One region of the Streptomyces sp. NPDC059398 genome, then DNA from elsewhere that is predicted to be linked to it. Evidence: riboswitches for the same ligand, from Rfam matches in the RefSeq annotation. Region 1 holds a riboswitch; each other region holds the start of a gene.
What was found. Region 1 has a riboswitch for cobalamin ahead of ACFXBC_RS25760 (ribonucleoside-diphosphate reductase subunit alpha). Riboswitches for the same ligand answer to the same signal wherever they lie in the genome.
Positions count from the first base shown of each region.

Region 2: another riboswitch for cobalamin. It lies ahead of ACFXBC_RS05695 (CbtB-domain containing protein); the one in region 1 lies ahead of ACFXBC_RS25760 (ribonucleoside-diphosphate reductase subunit alpha).
Region 3: another riboswitch for cobalamin. It lies ahead of ACFXBC_RS11540 (CoA-acylating methylmalonate-semialdehyde dehydrogenase); the one in region 1 lies ahead of ACFXBC_RS25760 (ribonucleoside-diphosphate reductase subunit alpha).

Region 1 covers NZ_JBHYWP010000083.1:28,743-32,009, reverse strand. The annotation lists gene mctP (monocarboxylate uptake permease MctP) at 1-1,078, shown strand, start outside; cobalamin riboswitch at 1,326-1,486, shown strand; gene ACFXBC_RS25760 (ribonucleoside-diphosphate reductase subunit alpha) at 1,616-3,267, shown strand, end outside.
Region 2 covers NZ_JBHYWP010000009.1:73,323-76,589, forward strand. The annotation lists gene ACFXBC_RS05690 (CbtA family protein) at 187-954, opposite strand; gene ACFXBC_RS05695 (CbtB-domain containing protein) at 1,001-1,225, opposite strand; adenosylcobalamin (AdoCbl) riboswitch at 1,270-1,360, opposite strand; gene ACFXBC_RS05700 (histidine phosphatase family protein) at 1,939-2,556, shown strand; gene ACFXBC_RS05705 (DUF2127 domain-containing protein) at 2,632-3,267, opposite strand, start outside.
Region 3 covers NZ_JBHYWP010000023.1:52,113-55,379, forward strand. The annotation lists gene ACFXBC_RS11540 (CoA-acylating methylmalonate-semialdehyde dehydrogenase) at 1-1,333, opposite strand, end outside; cobalamin riboswitch at 1,558-1,743, opposite strand; gene ACFXBC_RS11545 (LysR family transcriptional regulator) at 1,909-2,772, opposite strand; gene ACFXBC_RS11550 (aldo/keto reductase family oxidoreductase) at 2,878-3,267, shown strand, end outside.

The DNA.
Region 1 (3,267 bases):
CTACTCGTCGGGGCTGCGGGCGCCCGCGCTGATCGCCTTCGTCAAGGACGGTCTGATCTACATCGTCATCCTGGTGGCGATCATCTACATCCCGATCAAACTCGGCGGCTTCGACGACATCTTCGCCAAGGCCGGTCACGCCTTCTCGCAGACCAGCCCGGCGACGGGCAAGCCGCGCGGGGCGCTCGCACCGGGCGCGGCGGGCCAGTGGGGCTATGCGACGCTGGCGCTCGGCTCCGCGCTCGCGCTCTTCATGTACCCGCACTCGATCACGGCGACGCTCTCCTCGCGCAGCCGTAACGTGATCCGCCGCAACACCGCGATCCTGCCGCTGTACTCGCTGATGCTGGGGCTGCTCGCCCTCCTCGGCTTCATGGCGATCGCCGCCGGTATCAAGGTGAAGAACGGCCAGCTGGCCATCCCGCAGCTCTTCGAGAACATGTTCCCCGACTGGTTCGCGGGGGTGGCCTTCGCCGCCATCGGTATCGGTGCGCTGGTCCCCGCCGCCATCATGTCCATCGCCGCGGCGAACCTCTTCACCCGCAACATCTACAAGGACTTCATCAAGCCGGGGGCCACCCCCGCCCAGGAGGCCAAGGTCTCCAAGCTGGTCTCGCTCGTGGTGAAGGTCGGCGCGCTCCTCTTCGTGCTCGCCATGGACCCGACGGTGGCCATCAACTTCCAGCTGCTCGGCGGTATCTGGATCCTCCAGACCATGCCGGCGCTGGTCGGCGGGCTCTTCACCCGGTGGTTCCACCGCTGGGCGCTGCTCGCGGGCTGGGCGGTCGGCATGGTGTACGGGACGCTCGCCGCGTACGGCGTGGCGAGCCCGACGCAGGCGCACTTCGGCGGCTCCTCCAAGGAGATCCCGGGCATCGGACAGATCGGCTACATCGGTCTGACGGCGTTCGTACTGAACGTGGTCGTGACCCTGGTGCTCACTGTCGTGCTCAACGCGGTGAAGGCACCCGCCGGGATCGACGAGACCTCCCCGGAGGACTACACGGCGGACGCCGGGGACGAGGGCGTCCAGGTGGAGCTGCCTCCGGCCACGGCGGGAGCACCGGCCGGCCACTGAGCCGGCCGCTCCGCCAGGGGCCGGGTCCGCCGGGGCTGCGTCCGCCGGGGCCTCGCTCCGCCACGGGCCACGCTCCGCCAGGGGCCGTCGCGCCTCCCTTCCGGGGGAGACGCGCGGCGGCCCTTCTCCGTGCCCCCAGGAGCCCCCGCAGGGCGCCCCTGAACCGCTTCTGAGGCGTCCCGGTGGCCTGCACGCGGCCCCGGCGAAGCGGCCGTACGAGCCACCCTCCCAGGCTCCACGACACAACATATGGGGGGTGCTTTCCGGCGGGCACCCCACATGTATGCTCATGCTCGCTGTCGCCGCAGGGGAATCCGGTGCGAATCCGGAACTGTCCCGCAACGGTGTGATCAGTGCGCTTTCGCGCACCGTGGAGTCCGAGGACCTGCCGACGGCGCATCCGGCTCGACCGAACCGGATGGGAAACGTCCGGGCCTCGCGGTAGGGCCTGCGGACGCCATGCGGTGTGCTGCTCTGCTGTGCCCGTACGCGCCCGTGCCCCCCGCCGGCCCCCAGCCGAGCGAGGGAGAGCGCACCGTGACCATCGCGCCCACCGCACCTGTCTCCGAGCAGGTGGCGGACGCCCCGGGAACCGTACTGCTGCGGACCCTGACCGACCTCACCGCCGATCTCACCGACACCGACCCCGGCAGGGTCGCCGCTGCCGCCCTGCGCGGGCGCAACGCGGCGTCGGACGAGGCGGAGCTGCGGGAGCTGGCCACCGAGGCGGCCGCGGGTCTCATCTCCGAGGACCCCGCGTACTCCCGGCTCGCCGCGCGGCTGCTCACCCGCACCATCGCCGACGAGGCGGCGGGCCAGGGCGCGGTGTCGTTCTCCTCGTCGGTCGCCGTCGGCCACCGCGAGGGGCTGATCGCCGACCGTACGGCCGCCTTCGTCCGGCTGCACGCGGAGCGGCTCGACGCGACCGTCGACCCCGGGGCCGACGACCGCTTCGGGTACTTCGGGCTGCGCACCCTCTACAGCCGCTATCTGCTGCGCCACCCCCTCACCCGCCAGGTCATCGAGACACCCCAGCACTTCATGCTCCGGGTCGCCTGCGGTCTCGCCGCCGACGAATCCGCCGACGCGCTGGCCGAAGTGGCCGCGCTGTACGGGCTGATGAGCCGCCTCGACTATCTGCCCTCCTCCCCCACGCTCTTCAACTCCGGTACCCGGCACCCGCAGATGTCCTCCTGCTACCTGCTGGACTCGCCACTCGACCAGCTGGACTCGATCTACGGGCGCTACCACGAGGTGGCGCGGCTCTCGAAGCACGCGGGCGGCATCGGCCTCTCGTACTCCCGCATCCGCGCCCGCGGTTCGCTGATCCGCGGCACCAACGGACACTCCAACGGCATCGTCCCCTTCCTCAAGACCCTCGACGCCTCGGTCGCCGCGGTGAACCAGGGCGGCCGGCGCAAGGGCGCCGCCGCCGTCTACCTGGAGACCTGGCACTCGGACATCGAGGAGTTCCTGGAGCTGCGCGACAACACCGGTGAGGACGCCCGGCGTACGCACAATCTCAACCTGGCCCACTGGGTGCCCGACGAGTTCATGCGCCGGGTTGGCTCGGACGGCACCTGGTCGCTGTTCTCGCCCGCCGACGTGCCGGAGCTGACCGATCTGTGGGGCGAGGAGTTCGACGCCGCGTACCGCAGGGCCGAGGCGGCGGGGCTGGCGAGGAAGACCATCCCGGCGCGGGAGCTGTACGGGCGGATGATGCGCACCCTCGCCCAGACCGGCCAGGGCTGGATGACCTTCAAGGACGCGTCGAACCGTACGGCCAACCAGACCGCCGAACCGGGTGCGGTCGTCCACTCGTCGAACCTGTGCACCGAGATCCTGGAGGTGACGGACGACGGCGAGACCGCGGTCTGCAACCTGGGCTCGGTCAACGTCGGCGCGTTCGTCTCCGGCGGCTCCCTGGACTGGGAGCGCCTGGACGCGACCGTCCGCACCGCGGTCACCTTCCTCGACCGGGTCGTGGACATCAACTTCTACCCGACCGAGCAGGCGGGCCGCTCCAACGCCAAGTGGCGTCCGGTGGGCCTGGGCCTGATGGGGCTCCAGGACGTCTTCTTCCAGCTGCGGCTGCCCTTCGACTCACCCGAGGCGCAGGCGCTCTCCACCCGGATCTCCGAGCGGATCATGCTCGCCGCCTACGAGGCGTCCTGCGACCTCGCCGACAG
Region 2 (3,267 bases), on a different contig from region 1:
CTGAGGCCCCTCCGGAACTCTCTCGGGAGCCCGGTGAAGAGGGGAGGAGTCGGACGATGAACAGGTGGCCAATGAGCGGCAAGGGCTTGGCCAAGCCAGAACCTGGTGTTCGCACAGCCGGGATCCCGCCCGGACAAAGGTCCGGACGGGATCCGTGAGTAGCCGTGAAGCCCCTTGTGGGAGAGCTCAGTTGGTGGGGGCGGCCGTTGGCGCCACGGTGCCGTCCGTGTGGTGTGACGCAGCCGTCCGTGGGAGGAGATGACGCTCGGCGAGGTGGCCGAAGAGCAGGCCGAACGCGGTCCACAGCGTGAGCTGGATGGCGAGCGCCGAGAGCCGGAACTGCCAGAGCAGGGTGGCCGGGAAGTCCTTGGGCACCTCGTTGACGGCGGGCAGGAGCGCATAGGCGAGTCCGACCAGTACGAGGAAGGCGGCCCCGGCCGCTACGGTCGCGTTCCAGTTGCCCAGCCGTGGCGCGAGCCGTTTGCCGAGGAGCACGGCGGCCACCGAGAGCAGCACGCTGAGGACCATCATCAGGAAGTACAGGGCGGTGCGTTTGCCGATGGTGCCGGGGTCGCCGACGGACGGCGGGTTGGCCGGGTACTTGAGGAACGGCACGACGTACACGGTGATCAGGGCGCCGGCCGAGACCAGCATGGCTGTCGCCCGCGGGCCGAAGCCGCCGGTACGGCCGAGTGCGAAGCAGAACGCGAGAGCGGCGATACCGCCGACCGCGACGCCGAAGACGAGCACACCGGTGGCGAGTCCCGCCGTCGACTGGAGGGAGCGGCTGACCACCTCCATCTCGTGCTCATGGCTGTGCGCGTCCTCGAAGGCGATGGCCGAGTCGACCCGCGGCTCACCGAGCAGATAGGCGACCACCAGGGCCAGTACACCGGCGGCGAGGCCGGCCAGCATGCCGCGGACGAGCAGGACGCGTATCGATATGGAGTTCATGAGAGAGGTCCCCTGGACGTCAGTAGGTCAGTTGGACGTCAGTAGGTCAGTGGCAGGGGAAGCCGAGGAGATGACGTCCGTCGTGGACCCACTCGTGCACGTCGGTCCCCGAGACGACCGAGGTGGCGCCCTGCTCGGCGCCGACGAAGTACAGCAGGACGAGCATGAGGATCCCGAAGAAGACCGCCCAGGGGGCGATGGCCTTGGCCGAGAGCGGAGCGATCGCCGGAGTGGCGGGGGCGCTCGGAGTGGGGGCAAGGGAGTTTGCCATGGCAGAACCTCCTGGGGAACACGCGTCCCGGTCGTGGTGCCTGAGACGAAGGTGCTGGGTCTGACTTCCCGTAGGACGGGTTCACAGTGGCGCGACCGTGCCGGATTCTCACCGGACTTCCATTACGCCTTCGTCATGTTCACGTGGACCGTACCGTCTGCCCGACCGGCTTCGCTACGGTGCCGGTCCGGCAGAACGGCCCGTCACACCCCGCGCCCGGTACCCCGGACGCACGTGTTCTGCTTGCCCGGCCGGACGGGTGGACGGGTGGACGGCGGGACGGTGAGGGCGATGACGGTACGGGTGATGCAGTACGGATGATGCAGTACGGATGATGTCGGTCTCACCTCGCGGAGCGGGGTCCGGCTCTGTGCGAGGTCCGTATCGACGACGCGGGGCCGCCGGACGAGGCGTTCCGGCGGCTGGACGTCGCGCCGCTGACGCCGACCGGGCTGGGCGGCAGGGCCGGACGGTGGAACCCGCGCACCGGACGGTCGCCGGAGCCGTGACCAGGGGTGCGCCCCGGCGGCGGGTGCGCTCCGCTGGAGAGGGCGTGGCAGTGCGCCCGGAATCACACCCCGTGAGCCGCCTCTGCGGGAATCTTCGCTGGTCGTGACAGGCTGAAGCCCTTGTACAACATCAACACAGACGTCACGGGTGGCTCCGACAGCACATCGGCGGCCCGGTGACAGACGCGAAAAGGCAGGGCGGTCATGGGAGAGCTGATTCTCGTACGGCACGGTGAGACCAGCTGGAGCCGCACCGGGAAACACACCAGCTGGACGGATCTGCCGCTGACGGCGGCCGGCGAGGAGCAGGCCCGCAAGGTCGCACCGCTGCTGGCCCAGCGGCGCATCGCACTGACCCTCACCAGCACGCTGACCAGGGCCAGGCGGACGGCCGAGCTGGCGGGCCTCGAACCCGCACGCGCCGACGCCGACCTGCACGAGTGGGACTACGGGGCGTACGAGGGCATCACCAGCGCGGAGATCCACCAGGACCGGCCCGACTGGGACCTGTGGACCGACGGGGTGGCCGAGGGCCCGCCCGAGCACCCCGGCGAGTCCCCGCAGCAGGTTGGCGAGCGCGCCGACCGCGTCCTGCGGCGGGTCGACGTGGCGCTGCGCGACGCCGATCTGGACGGCGAGGGCGGAGACGTCGTCCTCGTCGGGCACGCCCACTTCCTGCGGGTGCTGACCGCGCGCCGGCTCGGACTGCCCGCGTCGGCCGGGGCGCTGTTCCGGCTGGACACCGCGTCCGTGAGCCGGATCGGCACCGAACACGGCCGACCCGCCCTCGCCGTGTGGAATCAGGTGCCGCTCAGCGGGTGACGGGTGACGGGTGACGGGTGACGGGTGACGGGTGGCTGGGGGTGGGGCCGGCCGGTGCCGCAGCGGTGACGGGCCTCAGCCGTTGACGTGCGCCGCCCCCGCGGTCGTCTCGACTTCCAGCAGTGAGGCGCTCTGGCGCTCCGCTTCGAAGGCCGTGTGCCCGCCCCGCAGGCCGAACAGGCGCTTGCCGAGCAGGATGTAGAGCACCGCCAGGATGTTGACCGTCAGGGTGGCGATCTTCAGCCAGCTGACCTTCTCGGTGAGCTCGTAGACCTCCAGCGGCAGGAACACCGCCGTGGCGACGACCGTCAGATACTCGGCCCAGCGCTTGGCGCGCCACAGTCCGACGCCCTCGACGATCTCGATCAGCGCGTAGACGACCAGCAGCGCGGCGACCAGCACCAGTGTGGAGTGCTTGTAACCGAAGGTCTTCTGGATGGTGCCGACCACCGGCGAGTGGTCCAGGTCGTAGTGGAAGTGACGGAACACCGGGCGCAGCACGTCCAGGTTCTCGTCGAAGAGCCGCCGCACTGCGTCCTTGCTGTTGCTGAACTTCCACACGGCCACGGCCACCAGCACGATGAACACCCCGCGCACCGCCCGCTCCACGGCGAGGAAGCGCAGGATGAACAGATCGCGCAGTACCTTGCCGCGCGGCACCAGCGGGGCGTCCCGCGCGGGGCCCGATCCGTGCGGATCCCCCAGGGCGAA
Region 3 (3,267 bases), on a different contig from region 1:
GGACCGGGATGGGGACGTTGACGCCGACCATGCCGGTGTCCACCCGGCGGGTGAAGTCGCGGGCGGTGTCGCCGTCCCTGGTGAAGATCGCGACGCCGTTTCCGTAGGGGTGCTCGCTGGGCAGCCGCAGTGCCTCCTCGTAGGAGGCGGCCCGTACGACGCACAGCACGGGCCCGAAGATCTCCTCCTGGTAGATCCGCATCCGCGGGGTGACCCGGTCGAAGAGGGACGCCCCCGCGAAGAAGCCGCCTTCGTGGCCGGGCAGGGAGAACTGCCGCCCGTCGACGACGAGTTCGGCGCCCTCGGCCACTCCGGTGTCCACATACCGGCGGACCCGGTCGAGGGCGTCCTGGCACACGAGGGGGCCGAAGTCGGCTTCCGGGTCGTCGGAGCGGCCGATACGGAGGGTGGCGATCCGCTCCTTGAGTGCGGCGACGAGCCGGTCGGCGGTCTCCTCCCCGACCGGCACGGCCACCGAGATCGCCATGCAGCGTTCACCCGCGGACCCGTATCCGGCTCCGATGAGGGCGTCGACGGCCTGGTCGAGGTCGGCGTCCGGCATGACGATCATGTGGTTCTTGGCGCCGCCGAAGCACTGGGCGCGCTTCCCGTGAGCGGCGGCGGTCGCGTAGATATGTGCGGCAATGGGAGTGGAGCCGACGAAGCCGAGCGCGCCGACCCGGGGGTCATCGAGCAGCGTGTCGACGGCCTCCTTGGCACCGTTGACGACGTTCAGCACACCGGGCGGCAGACCTGCTTCCAGGAACAGTTCGGCCAGGCGCAGCGGCACGGACGGATCGCGCTCGGACGGTTTGAGGATGAACGCGTTTCCGCAGGCGAGAGCGGGCGCCGCCTTCCACAGCGGGATCATCGCCGGGAAGTTGAACGGCGTGATGCCGGCGACCACTCCGATCGGGGAGCGCAGCGAGTGCACATCGATGCCGGTGCCCGCGTTGTCGGTGAACTCGCCCTTCAGCAGGTGCGGAATACCAGCGGCGAACTCCACCACCTCCAGGCCGCGCTGAATATCACCGTGGGCGTCGGCGACGGTCTTTCCGTGCTCGGCGGACAGCAGCCGGGCCAGGGAGTCACGTTCCCCATCGACGAGTTGGAGGAAGCGCAGCAGGATCCGGGCACGGCGCTGCGGATTCCACTCCCCCCATTCCGGCTGCGCCGTGACCGCGTCGGCGATGGCCGCCTCGGTGTCGGCGCGGCCCGCGAGCGGGACCCGGGCCTGGACGGTGCCGGTGTTGGGGTCGTACACGTCGCCGAAGAGACCGGATGTACCGGCGGTGTGTTTACCGCCGATGAAATGGGTGAGTTCACGGACCATGGTTGCCTGCTCTCGTCAGGTTGGGATCCGGGGACGGCACGGCAGATCGCCGGGAGCACGCGGACGGGCGTGCTGCCGGGAGGGCTGCCGTGGGACAGCGAACAGCGGCTCGCGGCCGCGGAGTTCTACGAGCGCGCGTCGAGTCGGGTGCGCTCCGCCGGATCACCAGGGTCGTGGGTGTGCGTACGGACCGGTGCCATGCGTGTCTGCTCCATCCTCGTGGAAAACACGGAACATTCCGCGGCCGGTATCCTGACTCCCGGATCCCCGCGTGCCGCCCGCCTTCCCGGCTGAAATCGCCAGTGGCGTGTGGATGGCAGCACACTCCCCGGTCACAGTGGCGGGACCGTGCCGGATTCACACCGGCTTCCCTGCACCGCGGACCTTGTGCCACGAAGATATAGTTGGACGTCCTAGTAAGTCCACCCCCCGCCCCGGCTGTGTCGCTCCAGGCGTCGGTTTCCGGCTGCTTCCCGGTCAGCGGGTACGGGGCACCTCGCGGCCGGGACCGCCGCAGCGTGCTGAGGCGTTGGCTGACCCTTTCGTACCCGAGGCCGTAGTGGGCAGTCAGCGGGTCATAGCCGTGTGGCCGTGCGGATCAGTCCGGCAAGGGCGAGGGAGCGGCTGTGCGCGGGCCAGGCGATGTGGGTGACGACGGGGGGTGCGTCGGTCAGGGGCACGGCCGTGTGCTCGGCCCATAGCCAGGCGCTGGCCGACTCGGGGAAGACGGCCACGGTGCGTCCGAGGGCGATCAGCTGGGCCAGCTGCGTCTGGTCGTGGATCTCGGGGCCCGGGCCGGGTGGGTACGTGCCGCGGCGGGACCAGCGGGCGAGCGGAAGACCGGGGATGTCGCTGACGTCCGCCAGGGACAGCGTCCTCTGCGCGGCGAGGGGATGTGAGGCGGGCAGGATCGCGATCTGTCCCTCGGCCATCAGTTCCTCGCTGTCGAACCCGGCGAGGGAATTGAACGGCGCGTGCATGAGCGCCACATCAGCGCGGCCGTCGCGCAGCATTTCTCCCTGCTCACATGTGCCGCTCGGCAGTACCTCGATCTCAGCGGCGTCGGGCTCGGCCGCGTAGGCGTCTAGGAGCTTGCGCATCAGCTCGTGGGACGCGCCGGCCTTCACTGCCAGTACCAGGCGGTTGCGGGGGCCGCCCGGACTGCCGGCGCCGCCGGCGCGACGGGTGCGGCGGGCGGCAGCGGTGGTCGCGTCGAGTGCTGCGCGGCCCTCGTGCAGCAGCGTCTCTCCGGCGCCGGTCAGGGAGACGCCGCGGCGGTTGCGTTCCAGCAGGGAGACGCCGAGGCGCCGTTCGAGCTGCTGGATCGCCCGGGACAGCGGTGGCTGGGCCATGCCGAGGCGCTCGGCGGCGCGGCCGAAGTGCAGTTCCTCTGCGACGGCCACGAAGTACCTCAGCTCACGGGTCTCCAGGGTGTCCATGGCCACAGCGTATCTCTGTGATACCTACCGGGTATGACAGGGCGCTGTGTCGGTATTGGATGCGCCGCCTGTCCGCGAGCGAACATCGACGGCATGAGCGAAACCATGAACAGACCTTCCGCGTCCCTGCCCGGTGGCACCTGGACCCTCGGCGATCTGACCGTCACCCGCTTCGGCTACGGCGCCATGCAGCTCGCCGGCCCCGGGGTCATGGGCCCTCCTGCCGACCGTGACGGCGCGCTCGCCGTCCTGCGCGAGGCCGCCGCCCTCGGGATCACCCATATCGACACCGCCGGCGCATACGGACCGCGCGTCACCAACCAGCTGATCCGTGAAGCGCTGCACCCCTGCCCCGAGTCACTGCACGTCGTGACCAAGGTCGGCGCGGTCCGCGATCAGCAGGGCGGCTGGATCCCTGCCCGGCAGCCCGAGGAGCTGCGCCGCGCCGTACGCGAGAACCTTGAGGACCTCGGCCTCGACTCGCTCGACGTGGTC